4 regions of the Streptomyces sp. NPDC127177 genome follow, and region 2 is predicted to be linked to each of the others. Evidence: riboswitches for the same ligand, from Rfam matches in the RefSeq annotation. Region 2 holds a riboswitch; each other region holds the start of a gene.
What was found. Region 2 has a riboswitch for thiamine pyrophosphate ahead of ACFVJX_RS14885 (thiamine ABC transporter substrate binding subunit). Riboswitches for the same ligand answer to the same signal wherever they lie in the genome.
Positions count from the first base shown of each region.

Region 1: it holds a riboswitch for thiamine pyrophosphate, as region 2 does, so the genes downstream of both, ACFVJX_RS17655 (purine-cytosine permease family protein) here and ACFVJX_RS14885 (thiamine ABC transporter substrate binding subunit) in region 2, are expected to answer to the same signal.
Region 3: it holds a riboswitch for thiamine pyrophosphate, as region 2 does, so the genes downstream of both, thiO (glycine oxidase ThiO) here and ACFVJX_RS14885 (thiamine ABC transporter substrate binding subunit) in region 2, are expected to answer to the same signal.
Region 4: it holds a riboswitch for thiamine pyrophosphate, as region 2 does, so the genes downstream of both, thiC (phosphomethylpyrimidine synthase ThiC) here and ACFVJX_RS14885 (thiamine ABC transporter substrate binding subunit) in region 2, are expected to answer to the same signal.

Region 1 is NZ_JBHXUW010000025.1:86,672-94,439, reverse strand. Features, by position in the region: gene ACFVJX_RS17670 (ArsR/SmtB family transcription factor) at 41-805, shown strand; gene ACFVJX_RS17665 (hypothetical protein) at 835-1,377, shown strand; gene ACFVJX_RS17660 (DoxX family protein) at 1,393-1,749, opposite strand; gene ACFVJX_RS17655 (purine-cytosine permease family protein) at 1,924-3,321, opposite strand; TPP riboswitch at 3,312-3,406, opposite strand; partial or broken gene ACFVJX_RS17650 (hypothetical protein) at 3,373-3,570, opposite strand; gene ACFVJX_RS17645 (FBP domain-containing protein) at 3,945-4,439, opposite strand; gene ACFVJX_RS17640 (NUDIX hydrolase) at 4,490-4,996, opposite strand; gene ACFVJX_RS17635 (hypothetical protein) at 5,091-5,990, opposite strand; gene ACFVJX_RS17630 (SPFH domain-containing protein) at 5,987-7,000, opposite strand; gene ACFVJX_RS17625 (TetR/AcrR family transcriptional regulator) at 7,163-7,768, opposite strand, start outside.
Region 2 is NZ_JBHXUW010000020.1:42,918-50,685, reverse strand. Features, by position in the region: gene frr (ribosome recycling factor) at 1-389, shown strand, start outside; gene ACFVJX_RS14895 (phosphatidate cytidylyltransferase) at 389-1,474, shown strand; gene rlmN (23S rRNA (adenine(2503)-C(2))-methyltransferase RlmN) at 1,579-2,685, shown strand; TPP riboswitch at 2,727-2,843, shown strand; gene ACFVJX_RS14885 (thiamine ABC transporter substrate binding subunit) at 2,925-4,028, shown strand; gene ACFVJX_RS14880 (ABC transporter permease) at 4,115-5,728, shown strand; gene ACFVJX_RS14875 (ABC transporter ATP-binding protein) at 5,731-6,756, shown strand; gene ACFVJX_RS14870 (LuxR C-terminal-related transcriptional regulator) at 6,770-7,363, opposite strand; gene ACFVJX_RS14865 (hypothetical protein) at 7,353-7,526, shown strand; gene ACFVJX_RS14860 (LOG family protein) at 7,684-7,768, opposite strand, start outside.
Region 3 is NZ_JBHXUW010000006.1:34,008-41,775, forward strand. Features, by position in the region: gene pknB (Stk1 family PASTA domain-containing Ser/Thr kinase) at 1-260, opposite strand, end outside; gene ACFVJX_RS06365 (thiazole synthase) at 374-1,168, opposite strand; gene thiS (sulfur carrier protein ThiS) at 1,171-1,389, opposite strand; gene thiO (glycine oxidase ThiO) at 1,386-2,564, opposite strand; TPP riboswitch at 2,562-2,674, opposite strand; gene ACFVJX_RS06380 (NAD(P)/FAD-dependent oxidoreductase) at 2,778-4,043, shown strand; gene ACFVJX_RS06385 (Rv2175c family DNA-binding protein) at 4,121-4,486, shown strand; gene thiE (thiamine phosphate synthase) at 4,604-5,257, shown strand; gene metF (methylenetetrahydrofolate reductase [NAD(P)H]) at 5,386-6,303, shown strand; gene ACFVJX_RS06400 (hypothetical protein) at 6,354-7,340, shown strand; gene ACFVJX_RS06405 (phytoene desaturase family protein) at 7,432-7,768, opposite strand, start outside.
Region 4 is NZ_JBHXUW010000022.1:87,769-95,536, reverse strand. Features, by position in the region: gene ACFVJX_RS16210 (DUF5326 family protein) at 152-367, shown strand; gene ACFVJX_RS16205 (IclR family transcriptional regulator) at 606-1,376, shown strand; gene ACFVJX_RS16200 (SsgA family sporulation/cell division regulator) at 1,478-1,915, shown strand; gene ACFVJX_RS16195 (YibE/F family protein) at 1,997-3,343, opposite strand; TPP riboswitch at 3,414-3,547, shown strand; gene thiC (phosphomethylpyrimidine synthase ThiC) at 3,540-5,315, shown strand; gene ACFVJX_RS16185 (hypothetical protein) at 5,457-6,281, opposite strand; gene ACFVJX_RS16180 (metallophosphoesterase) at 6,464-7,522, opposite strand; gene ACFVJX_RS16175 (LacI family DNA-binding transcriptional regulator) at 7,696-7,768, opposite strand, start outside.

The DNA of each region.
Region 1 (7,768 bases), on a different contig from region 2:
TCCGGTCGTTTCGGCGGCGGCCGAAGTGCCGGGGGTGACAATGGAACGTATGGACACATGGCGCGCACAGGAGAGCGGCCCCGATCTGGCCGCCGTGGCCAAGCTGCTGGCCGATGGCACCAGGGCCGGTTTCTGCCTGGCCCTGCTCGACGGCCGGGCATGGACGGCGACGGAACTGGCGCACCACATGGGTGTCGCTCCCTCGACGGCCACGGAGCACCTGCACGTACTCGTGCGCGGAAACCTGCTCGCAGAGGAGCGGCAGGGCCGGCACCGCTACGTGCGTCTGTCCGGCCCGCACGTGGCCGAGCTGATCGAGAGCCTCGCCGCGATCGCGCCCGACCGCTCCCGCGCACCGCGTTCACTCTCGGCGGCAGGCCGCCGAAACGCCCTCGCCCATGCCCGTACCTGTTACGACCACCTTGCCGGGACGGTCGGCGTCGCCATCACCGACGCGATGGCGGAGCGTCATCTGCTGGATCCGGAGCACGGACTCGGGCTCACCGACGCCGGGGCCGGCTGGCTCGGCGAGTTGGGCATCACCGTTCCCACCGGTACGCGCCGGCCGGCGGCCCGGCCGTGTCTGGACTGGACCGAACGCCGGCCACACCTGGCCGGCATCGTCGGCGCGGCGCTGTGCCGGCACGCGCTCGACACGGGCTGGATCACACGCGTGGGCACCACTCGTGCCGTCGCGGTCACCCCGCTGGGGTGCGAGGCGTTCCGTCACCATCTGGGCCTGCCGGGCTCTCTTCTCCTGCGCAAGTACCGGCCCGGTGCGGACGGTCCTGCCCGTATTCTTTGACCGGAGGACAGCCCTTAGTATCACCGTCCATGATCGCAACAGTCATCACGATCGGTCTGGCAGTCGTTGGCTACTTCGCGACCTACCTCAACAGCCTCCGGCTGTCGCAGCGCCAGGAACGCCTCTCCCGGATCAACCGTCAACTCAGCGACCTGTACGGACCGTTGTTCGCACTGACGGAGGCCAACAGCCGCATCTTCACCATCTTCGTGGAGCGCCACACCCGCCCCGGCGGCATATCGCCGTTCGCGGACGACACCCCTCCCACCGAGGAGGAGGCCGCCGAATGGCGACTGTGGGCCACCACCGTCTTCGTCCCGAACATCCAGGCCATGCGCGACCTCGTCCTCGGGCACACGGACCTCCTCAGGGAGCCGAACATGCCGCCGCTCCTGCTCAAGCTCTGTGCGCACGTCTCCGGTTACGAGATCACGGCGGCCCGCTGGGCGCAGGGCCGCTACGACACCAACCTCTCGGTCGTTTCCTTCCCGGGCGAGGAGCTCGGGGCGTACGCCCGTAGCGGATTCACCCAGCTCAAGGCGGAGCAGGCACGGCTCCTGCGGCACCGCTGAGGGCTCTCCGTACGGTTACCAGGGGCCGTGGCCGGCCAGGCCCAGCACCAGGACGGCGATGGCGGTCGCGAGGAACAGGATCCCGCCCACGATGTTGCGGGAGCCCACCCGCAGATGGGCGATGATCGCGCCGATGAAGTACAGCACGAGGCCGCAGGCCGCGAGGATGCCCAGGACGGGCACGGCGAGCCCGGCCAGCAGTCCGACGGTGCCGGCGGCCAGGAGCGTGCCGAGCACCGGGACGTACTTCCGGGGGATGCCCTTCATGTCGGCCTGGGTCTTGGGGTATTCGTGGCCGATCAGGTAGGTGACGGCGGCGGCGCCGTTGAAGACCGCGCCGAGGATGGTGACCGTGACATAGGCGGCAGACACGATATCCCCGCTTCTCCGGGGTGCGCCGTCCGGAGGCGCACCGATATGGGATGCCGTTCCCATGGATGACGAGCCGGCGACTCGAAGTGTGAGGCGGGCCGGCGAAGTGGAGTGGGATGCGCGCGGCCGGCGGTCGGCCGCACTGTCCGCGGTGCTCCTGGGGCGGCCGCGCCGTCAGGCCCGGTGGCGCAGCCGCAGCGGGGCGTAGACCGCCAGTGCGACGAGGAACGCCACCCCGTAGGCGAGGTCGGCCCCGTGCAGGGCATCCGCGACCGGACCCACGTACAGGCTGGTGCTCATGAAGGGCACCGCTGCCGCGAAGGCGGCGGCGAAGGCGGTGAGCGCGGGCCACCACGGCTGCCTGCGGGCGCTCTCGGCGGCCAGGTCGATGGGGGAGTGGCCGCGGTCCCTGGCCCGGACGAGCCAGTCGACGGCGACGATCGCGACGAACCCGGGGATCCAGTAGCCGACCAGAAGGAGCACGTTCTGGAAGCGGGTCGTGGTGTCGGCCGCGTGCATCCACAGGACGAGCGGGAAGCCCAGGGCGGCGGCGAGTGCCGCGGCGACCGGGCGCGGCAGACGTACGCCCATGGTCTGCAGCGCGAGCGATCCGCTGTAGTCGTTCATGGCGTTGCTGCACAGCGCGGCGAGCGCCACGGCGAGCAGCCCGAAGGCTCCGAGTGCGCCCCCGCCGAGCAGTGTGTCGATGCCGCGCGCGGTCTGGTCGGTGAAGACGGACGCACCCCACAGCCCGAGGGTCTGGACGGCCACGAAGGAGGCGCTGACGCCGAGCAGCGTGCACCAGAACATGCGCGGCCTGGACGCGCCGCGTGGCAGATAACGGCTGAAGTCGCTGGCGTACGGGGCCCAGGACAGCGCCAGGCTCAGGGCGATGGTGCAGGTCAGGACGAACGCCCCCGCCCGGTCCGCGCCGTGCACACTGCCGGTGGCGGCGGGGTGGACCCCGTCCAGCAGTTTCGTGGACAGGACCACGAAGGCGGCCGCGAGGACGAAGGTCATCACGGTCTGGAGCCGGTGGATCACCTCGTATCCCAGGACGCCGAGCGCGCCCTGTGCCGCCATCATGACCAGCACCCCCAGCCAGAACGGCCAGCCGCACAGCTGGGCCAGCGCGTCCCCGCCGAACAGGCCGATCAACGCGTCCCAGGCGATGGACGACAGCCACTGGAGTGCGCCGGGCAGCACGACTCCCCGGCCGAAGGCCAGCCGGGCCAGCGGCAGCTGACCGGCGCCGGTCTGGCTGCCCCAGGTCCCCAGATACGCGGTGGGCGCGGCGCCCACGAGTGTGCCGAGTACGACGGCGGTGAGCGCCGTGGCGAAGTCCAGGCCCAGCGCGATGCCGACGGTCCCGGTGAAGACGCCCGTCATCGTCAGGTTGGGGGCGAACCATACGGTGAACAGCCGGCCGGGCCCGCCGTAACGACGGTCCTCCGGCACGGGGGCTATCCCGTGCGCCTCGACGCGGAGATCGCCGGGGGCGGTGGGCATGCGCCCGTCGAACGCGGGCCGGGCCGCGGTGTCGCGCTCGTCCTGGGCATACGGCAATGACATGAAGACATCCCTCCGCCAGTGCTAACTGGTTCAGGTTCGACGGGTGTGTTCTCAGCCCCTGCGAGGGGCACCCCGTGTCCGGTGCGGCGGCCAGGATAGCCGGGTGTGCGCGAAGCGTGATGCGGGGGGTTGGAGCGTGAGCGCGCAGCGGAAGCCGCCGTGGCCCGTCGTGCTGTCGGGTGTGTTGGGGGTGCGGGCGGCGATCCGGTAGCGGTTGCGGTACGAGCGGTGGCGCAGGTACGGCGCCCCGGGATTCCTGGTGCTGAGCCGCGGAGGTGACCCCTCGGAGCTCGATGTCGAGGCCCAGGACGTCGACTTCACCGGACACACCGTCCACTGGACGGCCACCGCACCCGACGGCATCGTCCTGGAGCCGTAGAGCGGCACGCCGACGGTGCGCGGCACCCGGGGCGACACCGAGTGGGTGGGCGTCGGCGGGCGACGACACGTCGCGCGCTCGGCGGGACGCGGTCGGGGACCCGCCCCGGTGGGTGCGGGCCACGGCGGACGCGCCGGCCGGTGCCCGGACGATCACGCTGGAGTTCCGGCCGGCCTACGGGACCCGGCCGACCCCTCCCCGGTGGAGGCCGACATCCGCTGACCGGCGCAGCCGGTCGCACCGCTCAGCTGAGGACCTTGCCCACGAACGCGGAGAGATTGGCCGTGGTACGGGCGATCTGTTCCTCCGTCGTCAGCGACTCCTTGAAGCGCGCGCCGGCGGCCACGGCCTTCTTTCCCCGTACGTAGAGCGAGCAGGCCAGGTCGGTGCACATGTACAGGCCGACGGAATTGCCCTCGCGCCCCGCGGGGCCGGTCTTGCGGGCGGTCATGAGCGAGACCCCGCTGCCCGGGTGCGTGGTCAGACAGAGCGAGCACATGCTGCGGTGCAGAAACCCGCGCTGTTGGGAGGGGAAGCGCAACGAGAGGCCGGTCAGCCTCCCCTCGTGCTCGGTGACGATGTAGCTGCGCCCGGGGGCGGAGAGGTCGCGCCAGCCGAGGAAGTCCAGATGCTCCCACGGCCGCTCCTCCAGATCGCGGGGGAGCGGCAGGCGCTTGGCTTCTCCTTTGGAGCAGTTGACGAACGATGCGCGGATGTCCTGCTCGGTCACGGCCTTCATGGATACGACGCTAACTCTGCCTACGACCCCTAGGCAAACGAATAAATGATTTAGGGGTTCACCTGTGCATCCTCGGGCAGTACGGAGAGGCGGTGTGCGGGCGGGTGCTCGATGCCGAGGTCGGGCCGCCAGGCGGCGAGGATCTGCGCCGAGGGGTCGAACAACGGTGTAGGCAGTTCCTCGGGCCGGGTCCACCGCCAGGTGGCGATGAGGTGGGGTTCGGTCACCTGCGGGCTGCCCGAAGCCACGGTGACCAGGGCGGCCATCGTCACCCGGTTGATGCCACCGACCGCGTCGTGCAGCATCGCGAAGACGCCCATGTCGGCCTGGGCGACCTCCAGCCCGGTCTCCTCGCGCAGCTCCCGTACCGCCGCCGCGGCGATGGACTCGTGTGTCGGATCGACCTTCCCGCCGGGCAGCTCCCAGGTGCCGCTGTGGTGCCGTCCGAGCAGGATTCGCCCCTGCCCGTCCTGCACGATCACGCCCACGCCCAGCGCGGCCTGGGCCAGTGGTGGACGGGAGTTGCGGGCGGGGACCTGCGCCGCGTCGCTGTTCATCTCTCGGGCTCCTCGGATCGACGGCGGTCGGTGACCGTACGGGGCGTCGAGCCTACGGCGTGCCACCGGGAGGGGGCGTCCCGGCGGGCGCAGCTCACACGGCCAGTCGCAGGGAGGTCGGCGCGATGCCGAGCCGTACGGTCTGGCCCCATGTCAGCTCCAGCGCGTCCGCCTCCATGCCGTCGCCGAAGACCACCACCCGGTCGGACTCGACGGTCAGCCGCAGCCCCTGGCCCCGGCCCAGCTCGCCCGAGACCAGGGAGGTCCCGGTGACCGGCGACGGCCACGCCTCCCGTACGAACCAGAGCAGCCGGGAGTCGGTGGGGCCGGGCAGGGCGAGCGGGCTTCGGCGCTCCTGCCACAGGGAGCGCAGCCAGCCGGTGGCGCCGGTGCCCGTACCGACCAGGACACCGGATGAGGCCTGCGGTTCGGTGGGGGAGCCGGCCGCGTCGGGGCCGAGCCGGTAGCGGGCCGTCTGGTGCCCGGACGGGCCGAGGTAGATCTCGTTGAGTGCCAGCAGCCGCTGCGTGTCGTCGGCGACCGCCTCGACCATGGTCAGCTCGTCCGCCGCCCCGTTCGCCGTCACGGCCGCACGCAGCAGCGCGGCCGCGTCGCGGGGCCGGTGGCGGACCAGGACTCCGGGATTGCGCCCGGGATCGCTGTCGATGCCCACGACCGGCTGGCCGGAGAGGTACTTGGCGGCGTTGGCGACCAGGCCGTCCTGGCCGACCACGACCACCACGTCCTCGGGGGCGAAAAGGAACCGGTCCAGATCCTGGCGCTCCACCCGCGACTGGCGCCACTGCAACGGGACGGCCGCGGCGACGTCGGCCAGCGCCTGCCGGGTCCGCTCGTGCCGCCGGGCGACCTCGTCGATGGACCGGCCCCGGCCGGCCAGGAAGAAGGCCGCCTGACCATGGGTGCCGTGCCGGGCGATCAACTCCTCGTACTCGGTGGTGCGGTGGACCAGAACCGCTCTCGGGGCCAGGCTCATGCCCGGGTTTCCGGAGCGGGTCGGCCGAGCTTGGTGAGCAGTCCGGTGAGTACGTCGGGCGAGAGCGTGAGGCTGTCGATGCGCGGCAGGTTCTCGGCGAGCCGGGTGGCGGCCAGCGCGTGCAGGGTCGCGGCCTCCACCTCTCCGTGCACTCGCAGCCAGGCCGCCTGGGACTCGGCGCGGGCCGCGCCGACCTCACGCGCCGATTCCGCCTCGGCCCGGGCGAGGCGGACCGTGCGCGCCGCCTCGGCCTCGGCGCGTACGCCGTCGGCCGCCGCGCTCTCCTCGGCCTCGCGCCGGGTGTTGGTGCCGCGCTGCTCGACCAGTTGCTCCTCGCGGCGGGCGAGCTCGATCTGACTGGCGAGTTCGTTCTCGGCGATGGTCCGTTCGCGCTCGACGGCCACCGCCCGCCGTTCGTACGTCGCCCGGTCGGCCTCCTGCTGGATCTGTTCACGGGCCGGAGTGCGCAGGGCCCGCTCGACCTCGGCCTCGGGCCTGATCGCGACGACGCGCACCGCCACCACCTCGATCCCGGTTGCGGGCAGCCGGGGCTCACCGGCCAGGCCCGCGGCGACCCGTTCGCGTACAGCTGCGACACCGTCGACCAACGCGCCGGCCAACGGGGTGCGGGCCAGCACGTCCAGGGTGTGCTGCTGAGCCGTCTCGGTGAGGAGCGTCGCGATCTGCTCGAGCGGAGCTCCGCGCCAGACACCGGAGTCCGGGTCGACGGAGAAGTCCAGGCGGACGGCGGCCTCGGCGGGATCGTTGATGCGGTACGTCACGGTGGCCTGCACGGTGACGTCCTGGAAATCGGCTGTGCGGGCGTGGAACGCCATGGCCAGCTCGCGGTCGTTGACCGGCACCTCGGAGAGCGCGGCACTGAGCGAGCGGTACCAGAAGCTCAGTCCCGCCCCGTCGTGCGCGAGCCGGCCGCGCTTGTGGTGGCGGATGTGTGCGGTGGGTGCCGAGCGCAGATGGCGCCAGCCGAAGCGCCTGGTGATGTCGGCCATGAGTGGCCCCCCTCGTTGTCGTCATTGCGACGATAATCAGAGTGAGGGATATCGTCAAGAGGACGAGAAGGGTGCGGTCCGGCCCGGGGGTGCGCCGCCCCCGTCCCCACGGTGCGGCGCGAGCGGGCCGTCGTCATCCGCTGCAACGACGGCCCACGTCTGTCAGGGCCCGGACGCCGTGGCGTCCAGGCCGAGTGCGGGGAAGACGGCGTCTTCCAGGAAGCGGACCAGATAGGTCTCGTCCGCGATGGCGCCCTCCAGCATCGGGCGGGCGCGCATCACGCCCAGCAGCTGGGCGGAGACGAACTCCGTGGCCCGGTTGTCCGCCGCCACCTCGCCGCGCTCCACCCCGCGCCGGACGATCGCGTCGATCGCGGCCAGCTCCGGCAGGATCAGCGACTCGCGCAGCGCGCACAGCAGCTCGGGGCTCTGTAGCGCGGCGTGGCTCAGGGCGAGCATCAGCGGTGTGTCACGCACGGAACCCGCGCCGATGGCCCGTGCCGCCTCGCGCAGATCACCGGCCAGGGTGCCCGTGTCGATCCGTCGCAGCAGCCCGCGCCTGGTTCCGTGCAGGGCCGCGACCACGAGTTCGGGCTTCGAGCCCCACTGGCGGTAGAGCGTGGACTTGCCGCAGCGGGACCGGGAGGCGACGCCCTCCATGGTGAGCGACTCGTAGCCGTTCTCCCTGAGCATGTCGAGGACGGCCGTGTAGAGCTCCTGTGCCCGCTCCGGCGTGATCTTCGAGCGGCGTGGCGCGGGGGCCGTCTC
Region 2 (7,768 bases):
TCTCGGTGCCCGAGCCCCGTATGGCCGTCGTGACGCCGTTCGACAAGAGCGCGCTGCGCAACATCGAGCAGGCCATCCGCGACTCCGACCTCGGCGTCAATCCGAGCAACGACGGCAATATCATCCGGGTGAACTTCCCCGACCTCACCGAGGAGCGTCGTCGCGACTACATCAAGGTCGCGAAGACGAAGGCCGAGGACTCCAAGATCTCGATCCGGGCCGTCCGCCGCAAGGCCAAGGAGACCCTGGACAAGCTGGTCAAGGACAAGGAGTCCGGCGAGGACGAGGTACGCCGCGCCGAGAAGGAGCTCGACGACACCACCGCGAAGTACGTCGCGCAGGTGGACGAGCTGCTGAAGCACAAGGAAGCCGAGCTGCTCGAAGTCTGATGAACGACTCTTCCTGGGGCGCCCCGCAGGGCGCCGGTCAGTGGACCGCTCCCGAGATGCGGTCCGCTCCGGCGGGTCCTGCATACGATGTGCATAACGCCCAGCAGACTCGGCCCATGCCCATCGTGCCGGACGTTCCCGACGCAGGTAGAGACGCTGACGACCGTGATGACAGGGACCAGGGGGCCGGACGCCTGAGCGGCGGCCTCCTGTTCCGCGACGAGAAGCCGCAGGAGCCCATGTCCACCGCGCCACCACCCCCGCAGAAGAAGCGTGCGGGCCGTGATCTCGGATCCGCCATAGGGGTCGGCGTTGGGCTGGGTGCCGTCGTCGTCGCCTCGCTCTTCATCGTCAAGGCCGTCTTCGTCGGTGTGGTCGTGGTCGCCGTCGTCGTCGGTCTCTGGGAGCTCACCTCCCGGCTGGAGGAGCGCAAGGGGATCAAGGCCCCGCTGATCCCTCTCGCCGTCGGCGGTGCGGCCATGGTCGTCGCCGGTTACGCGCGAGGGGCCGAGGGCGCCTGGGCCGCCATGGCGCTGACCGCCCTCGCGGTGCTGGTCTGGCGGATGACCGAACCGCCGGAGGGCTACCTCAAGGACGTCACGGCCGGGGTGTTCGCCGCGTTCTACGTCCCCTTCCTGGCCACCTTCGTCGCCATGCTGCTGAGGGCGGACGACGGGCCGCAGCGGGTCCTGACGTTCCTGCTGCTGACCGTGGTCAGTGACACCGGCGCGTACGCCGTCGGCTGGCGGTTCGGCAAGCACAAGCTCGCCCCGAGGATCAGCCCCGGAAAGACCCGCGAGGGCCTCTTCGGAGCCGTCACCTTCGCCATGGTGGCCGGAGCCCTGTGCATGCAGTTCCTGATCGACGGCGGCTCCTGGTGGCAGGGCCTGCTGCTCGGCCTCGTGGTCGCGGCCAGCGCCACCCTCGGTGACCTGGGCGAGTCCATGATCAAGCGGGATCTCGGGATCAAGGACATGGGCACGCTGCTCCCCGGGCACGGCGGGATCATGGACCGGCTGGACTCCCTGCTGCCGACCGCCCCGGTGGTCTGGCTGCTGATGGTGATTTTCGTCGGCTCCAGCTGACCTACCGCTGAGTCACCCATTCTGACCTGCGATTTTATGAGTGAGGGTCCGTTGTCCACAGGGCGGCGGGCCCTCACTGTTCTGTCTGCGACACTGGAAGAACCATGCCTAAGCCCGGAGAACTCACTTTTGTCGCGCCCCGCGGAGCCAAGAAGCCGCCGCGGCACCTCGCCGACCTCACGCCCGCCGAGCGCAAGGAAGCCGTCGCCGCGACCGGCGAGAAGCCCTTCCGCGCGCAGCAGCTCTCGCAGCACTACTTCGCGCGGTACGCGCACGACCCGTCGGAGTGGACCAACATCCCCGCCGCGTCGCGGGACAAGCTCGCCGAGGCGCTGTTCCCCGAGCTGATGTCCGTGATCCGCCACATCAGCTGTGACGACGACACCACCCGCAAGACGCTGTGGAAGCTGCACGACGGGACGCTGGTCGAGTCCGTCCTGATGCGCTACCCCGAGCGGGTCACGATGTGCATCTCCTCGCAGGCGGGCTGCGGGATGAACTGCCCGTTCTGCGCCACCGGGCAGGCCGGCCTCGACCGCAACCTCTCGACCGCGGAGATCGTCCACCAGATCGTGGACGGCATGCGGGCGTTGCGCGACGGCGAGGTCCCGGGAGGCCCGGCGCGGCTCTCCAACATCGTCTTCATGGGCATGGGCGAGCCGCTCGCCAACTACAACCGCGTGGTCGGGGCGATCCGCCGGCTGACCGACCCCGAGCCCGACGGGCTGGGGCTGTCGCAGCGCGGGATCACCGTCTCCACAGTCGGCCTGGTGCCGGCGATGCTGCGGTTCGCCGACGAGGGCTTCAAGTGCCGTCTCGCCGTGTCGCTGCACGCCCCCGACGACGAGCTGCGCGACACCCTCGTACCGGTCAACACCCGGTGGAAGGTGCGCGAGGTGCTGGACGCCGCGTGGGAGTACGCGGAGAAGTCCGGACGCCGCATCTCCATCGAGTACGCGCTGATCCGCGACATCAACGACCAGGCCTGGCGCGGCGACCGGCTGGGCCGGCTCCTCAAGGGCAAGCGGGTGCACGTCAACCTGATCCCGCTGAACCCCACGCCCGGCTCGAAGTGGACCGCCTCGAGGCCCGAGGACGAGAAGGCCTTCGTCGAGGCCATCGCCGCCCACGGGGTGCCGGTGACCGTGCGGGACACCCGCGGTCAGGAGATCGACGGGGCCTGCGGGCAGCTGGCGGCATCCGAGCGCTGAGGCCGAAAACGGCCGTGTAGCCTGGGGCTCGAATCAACTTCATATTCCGACAGGGGAGCGCCACAGCGCTGAGAGTGCGGCACCGAGGACAGGTTGGCCGCAGACCCTCTGAACCTCGCCCGGGTCATTCCGGGTAGGAAGTTCGGACCTTACTCAAGCTGTTGCGCCCTGCCCGCTTCCGGTTCTCCACCGGCGCGGGCAGGGCCGCGTCTCTTCCTGGTCATCCCAGGAGGAATCACATGAGCACCACCAAGAAGATCGCGGTGACGGCCGTCGCCGCCGCGCTCGGAGCCACGGCGCTCGCCGGATGCGGAAGCTCCGACGACTCGGCGTCCGGCTCCGGACCCTCCGGGGGTTCCGGCTCCAAGACCGTCACACTCGTCAGCCACGACTCCTTCAACGCCTCCAAGGGCGTACTGAAGGAGTTCACCCGGGAGACCGGCTACACCGTCAAGGTGCTGAAGAGCGGAGACGCGGGCGCCGCCCTCAACCAGGAGATCCTGACCAAGGGCTCGCCCCGGGGCGATGTGTTCTTCGGCGTCGACAACACCCTCCTCTCGCGCGCCCTCGACAACGGTCTCTTCACGCCGTACGCGGCCAAGGGGCTCGGCCAGGTCGCGGACGACGTCCAGCTGGACGCGGCGAAGCACCGGGTCACCCCGGTCGACACCGGCGACATCTGCGTCAACTACGACAAGAAGTACTTCGCCGACAAGAAGCTCGCGCCGCCGAAGTCCTTCGACGACCTGGCGAAGCCCGCGTACAAGGACCTCCTCGTCACCGAGAACGCCGCGACCTCATCGCCCGGCCTCGGCTTCCTCCTCGGGACCGTCGCCACGTACGGCAAGGACGGCTACCAGGACTACTGGAAGAAGCTGAAGAACAACGGCGTCAAGGTCGTCGACGGCTGGGAGCAGGCGTACAACGAGGAGTTCTCCGGCTCCGCGGGCGGCAGGAAGGCCAAGGCCGACCGGCCGCTCGTCGTCAGCTACGCCTCCAGCCCGCCCGTCGAGGTGCTGTACGCGGACCCGAAGCCGAAGACCGCCCCGACCGGGGTCGCCACCGGGACGTGCTTCCGCCAGATCGAGTTCGCCGGTCTGCTGGACGGTGCCAAGAACGAGGCGGGCGGCAAGGCCCTGCTGGACTTCCTGATCGGCAAGAAGTTCCAGGAGGACATGCCGCTCAACATGTTCGTCAGCCCGGTGACCAAGGGGGCGAAGGTGCCGGACCTCTTCACGAAGTTCGGCGCCACCGTCGGCAAACCGACGACCGTCGCACCGGACACGATCGCCAAGAACCGTGAGCAGTGGGTCCAGTCATGGTCCTCGCTCGTAGTGAAGTAGCGAAGCCTCCCGTACGCGGACCGGGCGCGGGCGGGAAGGGCGCGCGCGCCCGGGCGCGGCGCGGGAGCGCGGTGCGGCTCGGCCTGATGGCCGTGCCCGTCGCCTTCTTCGCGCTGTTCTTCGCCTACCCCGTCGTCGCGATCGTCGGACGCGGACTCAAGGCCGACGGCGTCTGGCAGTTCGGTCGGTTCGGCGAGGTGCTGACCCGGCCGGACATCCTGGACGTCCTCTGGTTCACCCTCTGGCAGGCGCTCGCCTCGACCGCGCTGACCCTGCTGATCGCCCTGCCGGGCGCCTACGTGTTCGCCCGGTTCGACTTCCCGGGCAAGCAGTTGCTGCGGGCGGTCGTCACCGTGCCGTTCGTCCTGCCGACCGTCGTCGTGGGCACCGCGTTCCTCGCGTTGCTCGGCCGCGGCGGCCTCCTCGACGACCTGTGGGGCGTACGGCTCGACACCACCGTGTGGGCGATCCTGCTGGCCCACGTCTTCTTCAACTACGCCGTCGTCGTACGTACCGTCGGCGGGCTCTGGTCGCAGCTCGACCCCCGCCAGGAGGAGGCCGCACGGGTCCTGGGCGCCGGGCGCTTCGCCGCCTGGCGGCGCGTCACCCTTCCGGCGCTCGCCCCAGCCCTGGCCGCCGCGGCGCTGATGGTCTTCCTCTTCACCTTCACCTCGTTCGGCGTCGTGCAGATCCTCGGCGGTCCCGGCTTCTCCACCCTGGAGGTGGAGATCTACCGGCAGACCGCGCAACTGCTGGCCCTGCCCACGGCCGCCGTGCTGACGCTGGTGCAGTTCGCCGCCGTCGGCGCCATCCTCGCCGTGCACGCCTGGACCGTTCGGCGCAGGGAGACCGCGCTGAGGCTGGTCGACCCTTCGCAGACCGCCCGCAGGCCGCGCGGCCCGGGCCAGTGGGCGTTGCTCACCGGGGTTCTGCTGACCGTGCTGGTGCTCATACTGCTGCCGCTCGCCGTGCTGGTGGAGCGCTCGCTCGACCTGTCCGGCGGCCATGGCTTCGCCTACTACCGGGCGCTGGCATCGGCGGACGCGAACAGTGGGACGTTCCTGGTCGCGCCCCTCGAAGCGATCTGGAACTCGCTCCAGTACGCCCTGGCCGCCACGGCCATCGCACTCGTCGTCGGGGGCCTGGCCGCGGCGGCGCTGACCAGGCGCGCCGGACGGCTGGTCCGGGGCTTCGACGCCCTGCTGATGCTGCCCCTCGGGGTCTCCGCCGTCACCGTCGGCTTCGGCTTCCTGATCACGCTGGACAAGCCGCCGCTCGACCTGCGGACCTCCTGGATCCTGGTGCCGCTCGCCCAGGCGCTGGTCGGGGTGCCGTTCGTCGTACGGACCATGCTGCCGGTGCTGCGCGCGGTGGACGGCAGGCTCCGCGAGGCGGCCGCGGTGCTCGGCGCCTCACCGCTGCGGGCCTGGCGGGAGGTGGACCTGCCGCTGGTGCGCCGGGCGCTGCTGGTCGCGGCGGGCTTCGCGTTCGCCGTGTCGCTCGGCGAGTTCGGTGCGACGGTGTTCATCGCACGGCCCGACAACCCCACGCTCCCGGTCGCCGTCGCGCGGCTGCTGGGACGGTCCGGGGATCTCAACTACGGGCAGGCGATGGCCCTCAGCACCATTCTGATGCTCGTGTGCGCGATTTCGCTGCTGCTGCTCGAACGTATCCGCACCTACCGATCCGGGGAGTTCTAGGGATGCTGACACTCGAATCGGCCACCGTCCGTTTCGGTGAACGGGCCGCGCTCGACAGTGTGGACCTGGAGGTCGCCGAGCACGAGATCGTCTGCGTGCTGGGGCCGAGCGGCAGCGGGAAGTCGACCCTCCTCCGGGTGGTCGCCGGGCTCCAGCACCCCGACGGCGGGCGGGTCCTGCTCGACGGCGCGGACCAGGCCGGCGTGCCCGTGCACCGGCGGGGACTTGGCCTGATGTTCCAGGACCACCAGCTGTTCCCGCACCGGGACGTCGGTGCCAACGTCGCCTTCGGACTGCGGATGCACGGCGTGAGCCGGAGCGAACAGGACCGTGAGGTCGCCGAACTCCTCGATCTGGTGGGGCTGCCCGGCGCCGAACGGCGGGCCGTCGCCGCACTCTCGGGCGGCGAACAGCAGCGTGTCGCCCTGGCGCGGGCGCTGGCCCCCCGGCCCAAGCTGCTGATGCTGGACGAACCACTGGGCCAGCTGGACCGCAGCCTGCGCGAACGCCTCGTCGTCGAACTGCGCACCCTGTTCGGACGCCTGGGCACCACAGTGCTCGCCGTCACCCACGACCAGGGCGAGGCGTTCGCACTGGCCGACCGGGTCGTCGTGATGCGCGACGGACGCATCGCCCAGGTCGGCTCCCCCGTCGAGGTCTGGCAGCAGCCCGCATCGGCCTTCGTCGCCCGCTTCCTCGGCTTCGACAACGTGGTGGAGGCCACCGTCACCGGTGAGACGGCCGATACGGAATGGGGCAAGGTGCCGGTGCCCGCAGGATCACAGCAGGGCTCCTGCGATCTGCTGGTGCGACCGGCCGGGGTGCTGATCGGCGCCCCCGAGGACGGCCTGCGCTGCACCGTGGCCGCACGCACCTTCCGGGGCAATCACGTCGCCGTGACGCTGCACCCCGAGCACGGGCCGTCCCTGGACGCCGAGTGCCCGTTGCGCGCCACACCACAGGAGGGCGCCTCGGTCGGCGTCACCTTCGACGCGTCGGAGAGCGTCGTGCTGCCCGCCCTTTTCTGACCGGGCCGTTGGATCATCCGCCCGCGCCCCGCCCCGCCGACGGTGTCCCGCCCGCACCGCCCCCCGCCACTACCAGGCCCAGTTCGTACGCCAGGATCACCGCCTGCGCCCGGTCCCGCAGCTCCATCTTCGCGAACAGCCGGTTGATGTGGGTCTTGACCGTGTGCGCGGTGATGGTGAGCCGGTCGGCGATGTCCGCGTTCGACAGGCCCCGGGCTATCAGCACCAGCACCTCCACCTCGCGCCCGGTCAGTCCCTCGACCGAGCGCGCGGGCGGAGCGGCGACCCGCTGCCGGGTGAACTCCGCGATCAGCCGGCCCGTGACGTCCGGGGAGAGCAGTGCCTGCCCGTCGGCCACCACCCGCACCGCGTGCAGCAGTTCGGGAAACGTCGCGTCCTTCAGCAGGAAACCGCTGGCGCCCGCCGTCAGCGCGTCGTACACGTACTCGTCGAGCCCGAACGTCGTCAGCATCAGCGCCCTGGTCGCACCGCCCGAGCCGGCGATGATCTCGCGCGCCGCGTCGATGCCGTTCAGCCCCGGCATCCGGATGTCGAGCAGGGCCGGGGTGACCGGGCACCTGGTCGACGGGCGGGACGTGCCGGGCATCGCGGCCCGGCTCGTCGGTCTCCTCCGCGACCGCGACACCGCCGCCGCGATGGGGGAGAAGGGGCGCGCCCGCGTGCGGGCGGAGTGGGGCTGGGACGGGACGTACGAGCGGCTGGCGGGGCTGCTGGCCGATGGCCAGGGGCGGGGCGGAGACGGGCGTTGAACGATGCCCCGCCCCGGCCATCTCACGGACAGCCGGGCGGGCTCCCGGGGGTTTTCTTCAGGGTGGGTGTGGTGTTCCCGGCCGGTGCTGCTTCGTCGGCAGCCGGGCGGGATCCCGAGGGTTCTCTCCAGGGGGCGGGCGGTATTCCCGGCCGGTGTTACTTCGCCGACAGCCGGGCCAACTCCTCGGGTGCTTCCTCCACCGTGTCGACCAGCGCGATCCGGGACTCCATCGGCCGGTCC
Region 3 (7,768 bases), on a different contig from region 2:
TGGGCTCCCTGGTCGAAGACCGCGACCACATTGGGGTGCGCGAGCCCCGCCACGGACTTGGCCTCACGGATGAAGCGCTCGACGAACGAGGCGTCGGTCGCGAGCGCCGGGTGCATCACCTTGAGGGCGAGCACCCGGTCGAGCCGGGTGTCCATGGCCCGGTAGACCGTGGCCATGCCGCCCACGGCGATGCGGGCATCGACGCGGTAGCGGCCGTCGAGCAGCTGCCCGACGAGAGGGTCCTGGAGGGTCGTATCCACGCAGCGAGTCTACGAGCCGCCACGGACACCCCCGACGGGCCGGGGCGATCCTGGGCCCGTACTGCAGCCGAGCCGTGACAGGGACATGCGATCCGGCGCCGCGGGGCCCGGTGTCAGAAGGCCGGGCGCTCCGGATCCAGCGCCGCACGCCCTGCCACCGGCGACGACGCCTCGGCGAAGTGGCGGCGGGGGATCCGGCCGGCACGGTACGCCAGCCGGCCGCCCTCCACCGCGTGCCGCATCGCCGAGGCCATCAGCTCGGGCTCCTGGGCCCGGGTCACCGCCGAGGCGAGCATCACAGCCGCGCACCCGAGCTCCATCGCCAGCGCCGCGTCCGAGGCCGTCCCCGCGCCCGCGTCCAGGATCACCGGGACCCCCGCCTGCTCGGTGATCAGCTGGAAGTTGTGCGGATTGCGGATGCCCAGACCCGAGCCGATGGGGGAGCCGAGCGGCATGATCGCCGCGCATCCCACATCCTCCAGCTTCCGGGCCAGCACCGGGTCGTCGTTGGTGTACGGCAGGACGGTGAACCCGTCGTCCACCAGGATCTCCGCGGCGTCCAGCAGCTCGATCGGGTCGGGCAGCAGTGTCCGCTCGTCGGCCACCACCTCCAGCTTGACCCAGTCGGTGCCGAGCGCCTCGCGGGCCAGGCGCGCGGTGAGCACGGCCTCACCCGCCGTGAAGCAGCCCGCGGTGTTCGGCAGGACGCGGATGGAGAGCCGCTCCAGGACGGAGAGCACGGAGCCCTGCACGGTCGGGTCGAGCCGGCGCATCGCGACCGTGGTCAGCTCGGTGCCGGAGGCGATCAGGGAGCGTTCCAGCACATCGAGGCTGGGCGCCCCGCCCGTCCCCATGATCAGCCGGGAGCCGAAAACGCTGTCCCCGAGGGTGAAGAGGTCGTCGGACACGGTCAGCCTCCCTGGACCGCGGTCAGGACCTCGACGCGGTCGCCCTCGGCGAGCTCCGCGGCCGACCACCGGCCACGCGGGACGACGGTCTCGTTCAGCGCGGCCGCGACCCCCGAGGGGGCCCGGGTCAGGGTCGCGACGAGGGCGTCCAGGGTGGTGCCCGCGGCGACGGCGACGACCTCGCCGTTCACGGACACGGAGAGGGAGACGGGCGCGGTCATGCGGGCTGCTCCTGACGTACGGGTGCGGCGGCCGGGAAACGGCCGGGGGAGAAGGGGCGGGCCACCTCGGGCAGCTCGCCGTCGGCCAGCAGCTGCGCCATGGCGTCACCGGTGACGGGCGTGAGCAGCACCCCGTTGCGGTGGTGACCGGTGGCGAGGTGGAGGCCGGGCAGCGCGGTGCGGCCGAGCAGCGGCGCGTTGTCGGGAGAGGCGGGGCGCAGACCGGCCCGGGTCTCGGTGAGCGGCAGCTCGGTGATGCCGGGCACCAGCTCGTGGGCGTCGCGCAGCAGCTCGTACACACCGCCCGCCGTGACGGTGGTGTCCCAGCCCATCTCCTCGCTGGTGGCGCCGATGACCAGCTCGCCGTTCTCGCGCGGCACGAGATAGACGTGGCTGCCCCGGACCACGGCCCGCACGGTGCGGCTGAGGAAGGGGGCGTACGCGGTGGGCACGGTCAGCCGGAGCACCTGGCCCTTGACGGGGCGGACGGGCGGCACGACGTGGTCCGGCACCCCCGCGAGCCGGCCGCTGAGGCTCCCGGCGGCGAGCACCACCTGATCGGCCCGGGCCTCCGTACCGTCGTCCAGTACGGCCCCGGCAGCCCGGTCCTGCACCACCGAGAGCCGCTCGGCCCGCCGGCGGTGGAGGACGACCCCGGCCCGCTCGCACGCCGTCAGCAGCGCGGTCGCAAGCCGGCGCGGATCGACCTGGTGGTCGCCGTCGACCCGCAGACCCCCGCGTACGCCCGGCGCGAGCATCGGCTCCAGCCGGCGGCAGTCCCGCCCGGTGAGCCACTCCGACTCCAGCCCCGACCGGCGCTGGAGCTCGTGCAGTTCCCGCAGATGGGCGCGGTCGTCGGCGTCCAGCGCGACGGCCAGGGTGCCGCAGGCGCGGAAGCCGATGTCCTGTCCGCTCGCCGCCTCCAGCTCGGCCGCGAACGCAGGATAGAGCGCGGCGGAGGCGACGTTGAGCCCCAGCAGCATCTCTTCGCCGTAGTGCAGTTCGGTGACGGCGGCCAGCATGCCGGCCGCGACGCGGGCGGCCCCGCCACCGGGATCGGGGTCGACGACAGCGGCGCTCAGACCGCGCTGCGCGGCCCGCCAGGCTGTCACGAGCCCGATGATCCCGCCCCCGATGACGAGGACGTCGGACCCGCTCGTACGGTGTGTACGCATGGGCGTCCAGCCCCTCCCTTCGCCGGCATGACCCGGATCAGGTTCGTACGGTCGGAGGCCGCCCAGCCTCCCTCTCAGCCCGGTTCGTCCGGGCTCCCGCGAGTGTTTTACCTGGGCCACCCTAGACCCCGGCCCCGGGGCCGGGTGAAGCGAGCCGCCCGCACGGCCCGGAACCCCTTTCCTGACGGGCCGTCAGTTGATTAGGGTGGTCGGGTGAACGAGCAGCAGCGGGCAGAGCGGCCGGAACGGCAGTCGGAGCGGGCGGGGCGCGGGGTGGTCGTCGCCGGCGCGGGCATGGCGGGGGTGCAGACGGCGGTGGCCCTGCGCGAGCAGGGATTCACCGGCGCCGTCACCCTGATCGGCGCCGAACCCCACCAGCCCTACGACCGCCCCCCGCTGTCCAAGGCGGTCCTGCTCGGCAAGGCCGAGGAATCCGCCTTCGACATCGACTTCGAGGCGCTCGGCATCGAACTGCGCCTGGGCTGCGAGGTCACCGGCGTCCGCGGCGGCGACCACGAACTGGACACATCCGAGGGGCCCGTCCCCTACGACGCCCTGGTCATCGCCACCGGCGCCGAACCCGTCGTGCTGCCCGGCTCCGAAGGCGTGCCCGGCGTCCATCTGCTGCGCACCCTCGACGACGCGGCCCGGCTGCGCCCGGTCCTGGAGGCCCGGCACGCCGTCGTGGTCGTCGGCGCGGGCTGGATCGGCGCCGAGTTCGCGACCGCGGCCCGCGCCGCCGGCTGCGAGGTCACCGTCGTCGAGGCCGCCGACCGGCCCCTCGCGGGTGCGCTCCCCGCCGAGGTCGCGGCCCCGATGGCCGCCTGGTACGCGGAGAGCGGCGCCGAACTCCTCACCGGGGCCCGGGTGGCCCGCATCGAGTCCGGCCGTGTGGTCCTCGCGGACGGCCGCACCGTCCCGGCCGACGCGGTCGTCGTCGGGATCGGCGCCCGCCCCGCCACCGGCTGGCTGGCCGGCTCCGGCGTCGCGCTCGGCCCCGACGGATCGGTGACCGCCGACACGGCCCTGCGCACCTCGCTGCCCGATGTGTACGCCGTCGGCGACTGCGCGTCGTTCCCCTCCGCCCGCTACGGGGCGCGTCTGCTGGTCCACCACTGGGACAACGCACTGCAGGGGCCGCGCACCGCCGCCGCCCACATCATCGGATCGGCCGGCGGGGGCGGGGCACGGCCGCCGGCCTACGACCCCGTGCCGTACTTCTGGTCCGAGCAGTTCGGCCGGTTCGTGCAGTACGCGGGCCACCACGCAGGCGCGGACACCCTGCTGCGGCGCGGCGACCCGGCCGGCCCCGCCTGGTCGGTGTGCTGGCTGCGGGACGGCGCCCTGGTCGCGGTCCTCGCCGTCGGCCGGCCGCGCGATCTGATCCAGGGCCGCAAGCTCATCGAAGCGGGCACCCGGCTCGATCCCGGGCGGGTCGCCGACGCGTCCGTGCCGCTGAAGTCGGCGGCCCCGCAGTAGGCGCGCGGACGGGTGGCGGGACCCTGAAGGGCTGAGTCCGGGTATCGGCTGTCAGTCCGGGATGGCAGGCTTGTCCTGTGACCGAGATTGACGCAAAGATCGATGCTCTCGTCCCTGCCTGGCTCCACCTCCCCGACATCGCCGAATTGTTCGATGTCGAGGTGACGCGTGTACGGCAGCTGGTCAAGGAGGGCCAGCTCATCGCCGTACGGCGTGGTGAGAACCGGGCACTCCAGGTGCCTGCCGCTTTCATCGACGGAAACAAGGTGGTCAAGGGCCTCTCGGGGACCCTGACGCTCCTGAGGGACGACGGCTACTCCGACGAGGAGATGCTGGAATGGCTCTTCACTCCCGACCCGAGCCTGCCGGGTACGCCCGCGCAGGCGCTGAGTGAGAATCGTGGCACGGAGGTGAAGCGCCGCGCCCAGGCGCTCGCCGTCTGACCGACAGCCGTACAGGGGATGCGGGCCGCACGGCGCGGCCCGCATCCCCTCCGCACCACCGCCTGCCCCATCGCACCGCCTACCGACGTCATCGTTTTCCCCGGGGGGAACCGCACCATGTCCACGCCTCGCGCGCTGCTGTCCGACGCCCGGCTCTACCTGTGCACGGACGCCCGCAGGCGCCAGGGAGACCTTCCCGAATTCGTCGACGCCGTCCTCTCCGGCGGGGTGGACGTCATCCAGCTCCGCGACAAGGGCATGGAGGCGGCCGAGGAGCTCGAACACCTCGCGGTCCTCGCCGACGCGTGCAGGCGCCACGGCAAGCTCCTCGCGGTCAACGACCGGGCGGACGTGGCCCACGCCATCGGCTCGGACGTGCTGCACCTGGGCCAGGGAGACCTGCCGGTGCCGGCCGCCCGCGCGATCATCGGCCAGGACGTGGTCATCGGCCGTTCCACCCACGCCGAGTCCGAGGTCGACGCGGCCGTCGCCGAGGCCGGCGTGGACTACTTCTGCACCGGCCCCTGCTGGCCCACCCCGACCAAGCCGGGCCGCCACGCACCCGGTCTGGACCTCGTCCGCTACGCAGCCTCGCTCGCCCCCGCGCGTCCGTGGTTCGCCATCGGCGGCATCGATGCCGGCAATCTCGACGAGGTGCTGGACGCCGGAGCGCGCCGGGTCGTCGTCGTACGGGCCCTCACCGAGGCGTCCGATCCTGCGGCCGCCGCCGCTGAGCTGGCCAAAAGGGTCCGGGCGCGCGCCGACGCGTGATCCCGGCGGGGCGCCCGGGACGACGTGTTTGGGACATCGGCGTCCGAAGCGTGGACAAGTACCGGTCAATTCGGGCAAATCTCGCCGGTTCGGTTGGGTGGCCGCCACGCCCTGGTTAACCTGCCGTTATGGCCCTTGGCACATCCTCCACCTGGACAGATCACGCACGCACCGTGCGTGAGATGCTCGCGACCGGCAAGACGTCGTACTCGTTCGAATTCTGGGCGCCCAAGACCGAGAAGGGCGAGCGGAACCTCTGGAACGCGTTGCGCCGGATCGAGGCGGTCCGGCCGAGCTTCGTCTCGGTGACGTACGGAGCCGGTGGGTCCACCCGGGCCGGGACGGTGAAGGCGACGCAGGACATCGCGGCCGAGTCCACCCTCACCCCGGTCGCGCACCTCACGGCGGTCAACCACTCCGTCGCCGAGCTGCGCAACATGGTCGGCCAGTACGCCGACGCCGGGATCAGGAACATCCTCGCCGTGCGCGGGGACCCGCCGGGCGATCCGATGGGCCCGTGGGTAGAACACCCCCAGGGTGTGCGGTACGCGGCCGACCTCGTCCGGCTGATCAAGGAGTCCGGCGATTTCTGTGTCGGCGTCGCGGCTTTTCCCGAGATGCACCCGCGCTCAGCCGACTGGGACACCGACATCCGGCATTTCGTGGACAAGTGCCGCGCCGGTGCGGACTACGCGATCACGCAGATGTTCTTCGACCCGGAGGATTATCTGCGTATGCGTGACCGGGTCGTCGCTGCGGGTTGCGACACCCCGGTCATTCCCGAGGTGATGCCCCTGACGAGCGTCCGCCAATTGGAGAGATTCGCGCAGCTCAGCAACGCGACCCTGCCCGCGTCCCTGAAAGAACGCATCCTCGCCGCCAAGGACGATCCCGCCGCTGTACGCTCCATTGGCATCGACTTCGCAACGCAGTTCTGCGCGAAGCTGCTTTCCGAGGGTGTCCCCGGACTGCACTTCATCACGTTGAACAACTCGACGGCGACGCTCGAAATCTACGAGAATCTCGGACTGCACAAGCAGTCGTGACCGGCCGTACCCGCCGCGATCCGGGGCGGTGGCCGTAGAAGGGGGCGGGCATGGGCTGGACGGTCCTCTACATCGCGTTCGGCATCGTTGCGCTGTGGCTGCTCGGTGAGGTGCTGCTCCAGTACAAGGCACGCCTGCGCTGGCGCCTGCTCGCCTTCACTGGATTCGTCGGTGTGGTCATCGGTGTCCTCATGCCCTCCGTGCTCGTCATCACGATCGGCGCGATCGCCTTCGCGACCGGCCAGACGTACGTCACGCTCTCGTTCCGGCGCGGTTTCTCGACCGGCTGGGCCATAGGAGGCAGCCCCGGTGCGAGCCGCCGCCGCCGTGGCGGTGCCGATCGCGGACCCCATCTCCAGGTCTCGGACCTGGAGATGGAACAGGCGCCAGCCGCACCCCCGGAGCCGTCGCACGCGCCCCTCGCCCCGCAGAATCCGGCGGAGGTCTACGAGCCGGAGCCGCTGCCGGACGACACCGGGCAGTACGGCGTCTACACCGACGCCCGGTCGCAGCAGGGACCGCACCAGGAGCCCCAACAGCCCCAGGGCCAGCCGCAGTACGCCGCCTACGAGCCGTACACCGACTACTCCGCGTACCCGGCGCAGGGCCAGGACACGTTCGCGGGCCAGGACAGTTACACGGGCCAGGACACGTACGCGGGCCAGGGCACGTTCGCGGGTCAGGACAGTTACGCGGGTGCCGGGCAGTACGACTACGGCACCGACCAGCAGCAGTACGCCGCGTACTCCGACCCGTACATCGGCACCGGCACGACGGCGGGTGCCCCGCAGTACGGCACGTACGACAGCTACGGGAACCACGACAGTTACGGCGGCGGGCACCAGTACGCGGATCCGTACGCCGACCCCTACGCCCAGTCCGCGCAGTACGGTTCGGAGACCCCGCCGGGCGGCGTCTGGGTCCCGCAGCAGCGCGAGGCCGAGCAGTACCCCCCGATGCCCCCGGAACAGCCCGCCCAGCCGGCCCCGTACCCCAACGGCTACGACACGGGCCACAACGACCAGTACCGCTACTGAGTCCGAGCGCCGGGCCGGTCACGCCCGTCCGGCGATCGACGGCGAAGCCGCCATCGGGACGCACCCCGAAGCGGCGGCGGCCACCGCACCACTACCGCGAGCCGCGGAACCCGTCCCCCTCGACGATGAGCCCCGCGACCAACGCCCCGGACATTCCCGCGTGCGCCGGCCCGCCGCCCGGATGCGACCAGCCGCCCACCAGCAGCAGCCCCGGCACCCGGGTGCGGTTCCCCGCGTGCAGATATCCGCCACCGGCGCCGGCCAGTGCGGGCGGCGGCACGGCGCCGCCTTCCGCCCCGGTCTCCGCCGCCGTCTCCGCGGGCGTCCGCACCTCCGCGTGGAGTATCCGGTCCCGCAGGCCGGGCACGGCCGCACCCGCCACGTCGATCAGGGTGTCCGCGTACCGCGCCCGCACCTCGGCGTCCGTC
Region 4 (7,768 bases), on a different contig from region 2:
GGGGCCCGAGGCCCGAGCCGCCCGGAGGGTGAGCCGCCTCTCGGGGATCCCTAGGGGATCGATCAGGGGAGTTCAAGGGCTCCGGAGGCCCTTCGACCGCCCCGGCCCCTCTAGCATCGAAGCAGGAACTCACAGAGACGAGGTAAGGACGATGGCCGTGCGGGAGATATTCGCGGGAATGCCCTGGTGGGTGAAGTGGATCGCGGTGCCCGTCATCGCGATCGTCGTCTTCGGCGGACTGATCGCCAGCATCGTCGGCTTCGTGATCGGCCTGCTCTTCAAGGTTCTGATCTTCGTGATCCTGGTCGGCGGGGTCGTCTTCCTCGTGCGCAAGTTCATGTCGTCCTCCTCGGGCGGCGGCTGGTAACCGCACGACCGGCCGGACGGTTAGCCCAGCAGAGCGAAGCGGAAGACGAAACGGCGCCCCCTCGGGACGCTGCCGATACAGTGGAATTCGCTGTCGCCGCCTGGGAAAACCCCCGTCAGTAACCACCTGACCAGTGGTTTGCGCGGCATCCGGCCTCCGGACCCGGGCCTGCGGCAGACATGTGGGGGCGGCCTCCACAGGCGGGCTGACCGCCCGTCACCATGCCTGGGGGTGACCGTTGACCACGGCATCGAGTACCGCTGTACCGACGTTGATCGGATCGGTGCAGCGGGCGCTGAGGCTGCTGGAGGCCGTGGGCGCCCATCGCGACGGGGCCCCGGCCAAACAGCTCGCACGGGAGGCCGGACTTCCGCTGCCCACCGCCTACCACCTGCTGCGCACCTTGACCCATGAGGGATACCTGCGCCGGGAGAACGGCGTCTTCCTCTTCGGCGCCGCAGCCGAACGGCTGATGGACGACGGCGCTCTGCACAACCGGCGCAGCCGGATGACCCAGTCCCTGGGCCGCTGGCGGGACATCATCGGAGCCCCGGTGTACTGCGCCGTCTACCGGGACGGTGAGATCGAACTCGTCGCGGTGGCCGACACCCCCGCGGCGCCCGCGGTGGACGAATGGGCCGCTTTCCGCGAGACCGGCCACGCCCACGCGATCGGCCTGTGCCTGCTGAGCCAGCTCGACGAGAAGGCCCGCGAGGACCACCTGGACCGGCATCCGGTGCGACCGCTGACCCGGTACTCCGTACGCGACCGTCCGGCGCTCCTTGAACGGCTGCGATCACTGGAACGAACGGAACCCGTCGTCGAGCGCCAGGAGTACGCGCTGGGGACGGTCTGCGCGGCCATCCCGATCGCGGCCGGTTTCGCCGCCGCGGCGATGGCCATTTCGGTACCCCTCGAACAAGAAGACCGGTTGCTCCCCGCAGTCGAACGACTACGTGGCGAAGTGGCCAGCCTCTTGCGTTCGTTCGTGTTCTCTATCAGTATCTGAAAAATCACTCCTTGTGATCTGCTATCGCGTGCACCACGATGGCGTCAATAGGGCCATGGGGGATCATTCCTGGCCAGATTCATCTACTGCGGGGTTGAACGATGCGTGAGTCGGTTCAAGCTGAGGTCATGATGAGCTTCCTCGTCTCCGAGGAGCTCTCTTTCCGTATCCCGGTGGAGCTCCGGTACGAAGTGTGCGATCCGTACGCGATCCGGATGACCTTCCATCTGCCCGGCGACGCCCCCGTCACCTGGGCTTTCGGCCGTGAGCTGCTGCTCGACGGCCTCAACAGCCCCAGTGGCGACGGCGACGTGCACATCGGGCCGACCGAGCCCGAAGGGCTGTCCGACGTCCACATCCGGCTGCAGGTGGGGGCGGACCGCGCTCTCTTCAGGGCCGGTACGGCGCCACTTGTGGCGTTTCTCGACCGGACGGACAAACTCGTCCCACTCGGCCAGGAGTGCACGCTGGGTGACTTCGACGGCAATCTGGAAGAAGCATTGGGGCGAATTCTGGCCGAGGAACAGAACGCCGGCTGAAGGCACCCCACGCCCGGGCCCCGGTTGCCGGTCGAACACCACACCTGCCGAACGGGTGAATCACGCTCCGTGTGCAACCGTTCAGGACCTCGCCCGTCGGCGGCGTCCCCTGCCGCTCCGTACGGGTGCCGAAGCCCCGGCTTCCGCGCCGAGCCCCGTACGGTCCGCGGAGACGACCAACGCCGCGAGTGCGGTGGTCACCGGCACCGAGGCGACCAGCCCGATCGAGCCGACCAGCGTACGCACGATCTCCTCCGCCACCAGTTCGCTGTTGGCCACCGTCCCCACGCTGCTCTGGGCGATCGAGAACAGCAGCAGCAGCGGAAGCGCGGCACCCGCATAGGCCAGCACGAGGGTGTTGACCACTGAGGCGATGTGGTCGCGTCCGATTCTGATCCCTGCCCGGTAGAGCTGCCTCGCATGCATCGTCGGATCCGCCTGGTGCAGTTCCCAGACCGCCGACGTCTGGGTGACCGTCACATCGTCGAGCACCCCCAGGGAACCGATGATGACGCCGGCCAGAAGCAGGCCGCTCATGTCGATGTGCGGATACAGACCGTGGATCAGGCCGGTGCTGTCGTCGGTGTTCCCGCTCAGGCTCGCCCAGCCGATGAAGAGCGAGCCGAGCAGCCCGATCAGCAGCAGCGAGATGAGGGTGCCGAGAACGGCGACCGAGGTGCGGGCGGTCAGCCCGTGGCAGATGTAGAGGGCGATCAGCATGATGGCGCTGGCCCCGACGACCGCCACCAGCAGCGGATTCGATCCCTGCAGGATGGCCGGGAGGATGAACAGGGTCAGCACGGCGAACGACAGGGCGAGCGCCACCAGTGCCATGACCCCGCGCAGCCTGCCCACGACGACCACCGCCACGGCGAAGATCCCGGCCAGCAGCGCCATCGGGAACTTCCGGTTCACATCCGTCACGGAGTACTGGAGGTCGTGGGGTGCGTCGGGGGCGTAGGCGACCACCACCCCCTGCCCCTCCCGCAGCTGTCGCGGTGCGTCGGGCTGGACCACCTCGATGAAGGTGCGCCCCTTGTCCTTGCCGCTCGTGACTTCGACCCGGGCCTTCTCACAGAGGCCGGCCCCGCCGTCACCGGCGGCCGGGTCTCCCGTCGGCGGGGTGGTCTCACCGCTGGTGGGCAGCTGTGCGGCGTTCACGTCCTTGCAGTCGACCTTGTCGATGTTCACCACCTTCGCCTGCTGGGTCTGCCGGTCGAAGCCGACACCTGTGCGTTCGTGCGCCGGCGCACCACCGGGCCAGAGCACCACGAGCCCGACCACGACCGCGGCCGCGAACGGGATCAGCACGGCGGCGATCACCCGGCGCAGATGGGTGGAGACCGGCGCTGCGGGACCATGGCTGTGGCTGTGCGAGTGGGTGTGCTGAGGACCCGGCTGCGCGGGGTCGCTATGAGGGGACGTCACCGGCCGATCATCGCAAGAAGAACGAGGCCCTCTGTTCAGCACACCGGCGAGGACGTTAGCGTGGTGGCACCTTTGCACACGCGGGAGCTCGGAGCACCGGGCTGAGAGGGCGCTGATCTCCGTACGTCCGTACGGGACATGCTGCGCCGACCGCCGAACCTGTTACCGGGTAATGCCGGCGTAGGGAGTAGGTCTCATGACCACAGCGGACGCACGCACGCCTGCCTCCAATCAGAGCGACGAGGCCGGGAAGTCCATCGGCTGGCACAAGGGATACGTCCAGGGCTCGCGCCCGGACCTCCGGGTGCCGGTCCGTCAGGTGCACCTCACCAACGGCAAGGACGTGACGCTGTACGACACGTCGGGGCCGTACACCGATCCCGTCATCGACACCGACGTTCGCCGCGGACTCGCACCTCTGCGGGAGAACTGGATCACGGCACGCGGCGACACCGAGGAGTACGCCGGCCGCGCCGCGCGTCCCGAGGACGACGGGCTCAAGCACACCTCACCGCGCGGGGGACTGCGCAATCTGGACGCGGTCTTCCCCGGCCGTCCGCGCCGGCCGAGGCGCAGCCGGGACGGCAGCCCCGTCACACAGCTCGCGTACGCCCGCCGGGGCGAGATCACCCCGGAGATGGAGTACGTGGCGATCCGGGAGAACGTCGCGCCCGAGGTGGTCCGCGGGGAGATCGCCGCGGGCCGGGCCGTGCTGCCGGCCAACGTCAACCACCCGGAGACCGAGCCGATGATCATCGGCAAGCGGTTCCTGGTGAAGGTGAACGCCAACATCGGCAACTCCGCGGTGACGTCCTCCATCGAGGAGGAGGTGGACAAGATGACCTGGGCGACCAAGTGGGGCGCCGACACGGTGATGGACCTTTCCACCGGCCGCAACATTCACACCACCCGTGAGTGGGTTCTGCGCAACTCGCCCGTACCGATCGGCACCGTGCCCCTCTACCAGGCCCTAGAGAAGGTCGACGGCAGGGCGGAGGAGCTGACCTGGGAGATCTACAAGGACACCGTCATCGAGCAGGCCGAGCAGGGCGTCGACTACATGACGGTCCACGCCGGCGTGCGCCTGCCGTACGTGCCGCTGACGGCCCGCCGCAAGACCGGCATCGTCTCCCGGGGCGGCTCGATCATGGCCGCGTGGTGCCTCGCGCACCACAAGGAGTCGTTCCTGTACGAGCACTTCGAGGAGCTCTGCACGATCCTCGCCTCGTACGACGTGACGTACTCCCTGGGCGACGGGCTGCGCCCCGGATCGATCGCGGACGCCAACGACGAGGCGCAGTTCGCCGAACTGCGGACGCTCGGCGAACTGAACACGGTCGCCAAGCGCTTCGGGGTCCAGACGATGATCGAGGGCCCGGGACACGTCCCGATGCACAAGATCAAGGAGAACATCGACCTCCAGCAGGAGATCTGCGAGGAGGCGCCGTTCTACACGCTCGGCCCGCTGACCACCGATGTCGCCCCGGCGTACGACCACATCACCTCCGGTATCGGCGCCGCGATGATCGCCTGGTGGGGGACGGCGATGCTCTGTTACGTGACGCCCAAGGAGCACCTCGGCCTGCCCAACCGGGACGACGTGAAGACCGGGGTCATCACGCACAAGATCGCGGCGCACGCGGCGGACCTCGCCAAGGGGCATCCGGGGGCGCAGGAGTGGGACGACGCGCTCTCGGACGCCCGGTTCGAGTTCCGGTGGGAGGACCAGTTCAATCTGGCGCTCGACCCGGACACGGCGCGGGAGTTCCACGACGAGACGCTGCCGGCCGAGCCGGCGAAGACGGCGCACTTCTGCTCGATGTGCGGGCCGAAGTTCTGCTCGATGAAGATCTCGCACGACATCCGGCGTGAGCACGGCGGTTCGCAGTCGGAGATCGAGGCGGGCATGGCGGAGAAGTCGAAGGAGTTCGCGGCCGCGGGCAACCGGGTCTATCTGCCGATCGCGAACTGATTCCCGGCGGGGGCGTCGTGCCGGCGGTCTCGCACCGGCCGGTACGACGCGCCCCGTCTTCCCGGAGCCCGGACCGGAGTACCGCCTTCCCGGAGCCCGGCGGCGGCCCCCGTCGCCGGGCTTACCGGCGGGCGGAGCCGGTCAGTCCAGTTCGTGTTCCGGTCCGCCGAAGTCGGGGCTGGTGAAGTCCGGGCTGGTGAAGGTCGGCCGGGGCGCGGCCGTCGGGCCGTCGTCCGGGCTGGAGAAGTCGGGCCTGCTGTAGCCGATCTTCGGAATGCGGTTGGCCGAGGGGTACGGGGTGCGGGCGGCGGGGGCGGCGCCGGGGTCGGCGAGCGCGTCGCGAAGGAACGGCAGGATGCCCCGTTCCAGCAGCGCGTGCCGCCAGGCCTCCCGGGCGCGCGCCACATCCTCCGGCAACTCCTCGCCGGGGTCCTCGGCGGCGAGGGAGGTGGAGCCGTTGCGCAGGGCGGTGATGAGCAGACCGATGGCGGCGATCAGGATCGCGGCCGCGGTGACCGCGGCGAAGAACCAGCCCGCGCCGACCATCGTCCCCGCGAAGGGCGGCGATGGGCTGAGCATCTTCAGGAGGTAGCCGACCAGCAGGAATATCACCGCGGCCGTGCCGGCCAGCATCGGTGCCAGGACGGTGACGACGGCCCCTATGCCGGCGCCCGCCTGGTTGTGGCCGGCGGGGCCCGTACCCGGGAGCGACTCCTCGTCCGGGTCGGTGGTCGTGGCCCGCAGCTCCTCGCGTGCCTTCACGTAGTGCTCGTACTCGGTGGCGGCCGTGGCGGTGATCAGGGCGGTGGCGGCCATCGCCATGGTGCGCAGCTGGACCGGGTTGAGCCGTTCTCCGACCGCGGCCAGATCTGGTCGTTCATGGGCGTGACGCAGTGCGTCGTCGAGGATCCGCTCGTACTCGGGGCGGTCCTCGGTCAGCAGGTGCGGAGCGCTGTTCATGTGCATCCCCCGATGCTCCGTAGGGCCCGCATGCCGGATCGGACCGGGCAGTTGGGCGGAAACGGAGGAGAGCCTGCTACTGGTACGCCGATGGTAGAGCGCCCACGGCACAGGGTGACAGGGGGTTTCCGGAAATAGGCCCAGTGGTCGGCATGGTCAGGTCGTGCATGCGTCTTCCCCGAGGACCGTCAGTCATGCAGGGGCAGTTGGACGACCAGTAGCTTTCCGGCCATGGTCACTCCGCCGTCCATGGCGATGGCGAGCCCGTCCGCGTAGACGTGGGGGCCGTCCACCAGCGGGCCGGAGCTGTCCTCGCCGTCCTCGGAGCCGACCTCGCCGAGCAGATACGGGATGGGGCTGTGACCATGGACGACGCGACGGCCGCCGTAGGCCGCCATCAGCTCCTGGACGGCCTGCGGGCCCGACTCGTCGCGGAAGGCGAACCGCTTGGTGAGCTTGCGGAAGAGGTCCCAGCACTCATCGGCGTCGTTCCGCGTGAGAATGGCGTGCACCGTGTCGTTGACGTCCTCGATGGTGGAGCCGTAGTCGAGGTACGCCGTCGTGTCCGAGTGCATCAGCAGATGCCCGTCCTCCTCGACGACCGCGTCGAGCCGGGACATCCACTGGAGGTGGACGTCCTGGAGCCGCTCCATGTCGGTCTTCTGGCCGCCGTTGAGCAGCCAGGCGGCCTGGAAGGTGGCGGTGCCGGCGCCGGAGTTGACCGGGGTGTCGCCGAAGCGCTTGGCGCCGAGGAGCAGCAGCTCGTGGTTGCCCATCAGGGCCTTGCAGTAGCCGCCGGCGGCCGCGGCCTCGGCGGACAGCCGCATCACGAGGTCGATGACGCCGATCCCGTCGGGACCCCGGTCGGTGAAGTCACCGAGGAACCAGAGCCGGGCGTTGCCCGCGGACCAGTTGCCCTCGGCGTCGATCAGGCCCTGTTCGGCGAGGGCGGCGTGGAGCTCGTCCAGATAGCCGTGGACGTCTCCGACCACGTACAGCGGTCCGCGTCCCGGGTCCTGGCCGGGCCGCGGTTCGGGCACGGCCCGCACCTGCACCGTCTCGTCGAGGGTGATCACCGGAAGGTCGCGCGCGGTGGGGGTGTACCCCTCCGGCGGCTCGCCCTCCGGGAAGGCGCTGCCCGGACCCGGCGCCGCGGGCGGCGCCGGGGACTGCGCATAGGGCGGTACGCGGAAGTCGCGCAACGTCGCCGTCCGCACCGCGGGTTCCTGACCGGCCCCCTGTGTCATCGACCCCTCCACCACCGTCGCGCCGCCGTACACCTGACGGGCCCTGCTGGTCGGGGTGGTCCGCGGTGTCGTGCGCCCATCATAGGAATGCGAATCGTGCTCTGTGACGCACCAGGGGTGGTGAATCCGAACGCACGCCGGGTTCGCCGGTCGATTCATCCCAATTGGTCTGATCAATCCCCTGCCGGAGAGCGCGGCGCGCTGACCGTGGTGCGGGGCGGACGGCGTTGCGAGGAGGTCCGGACG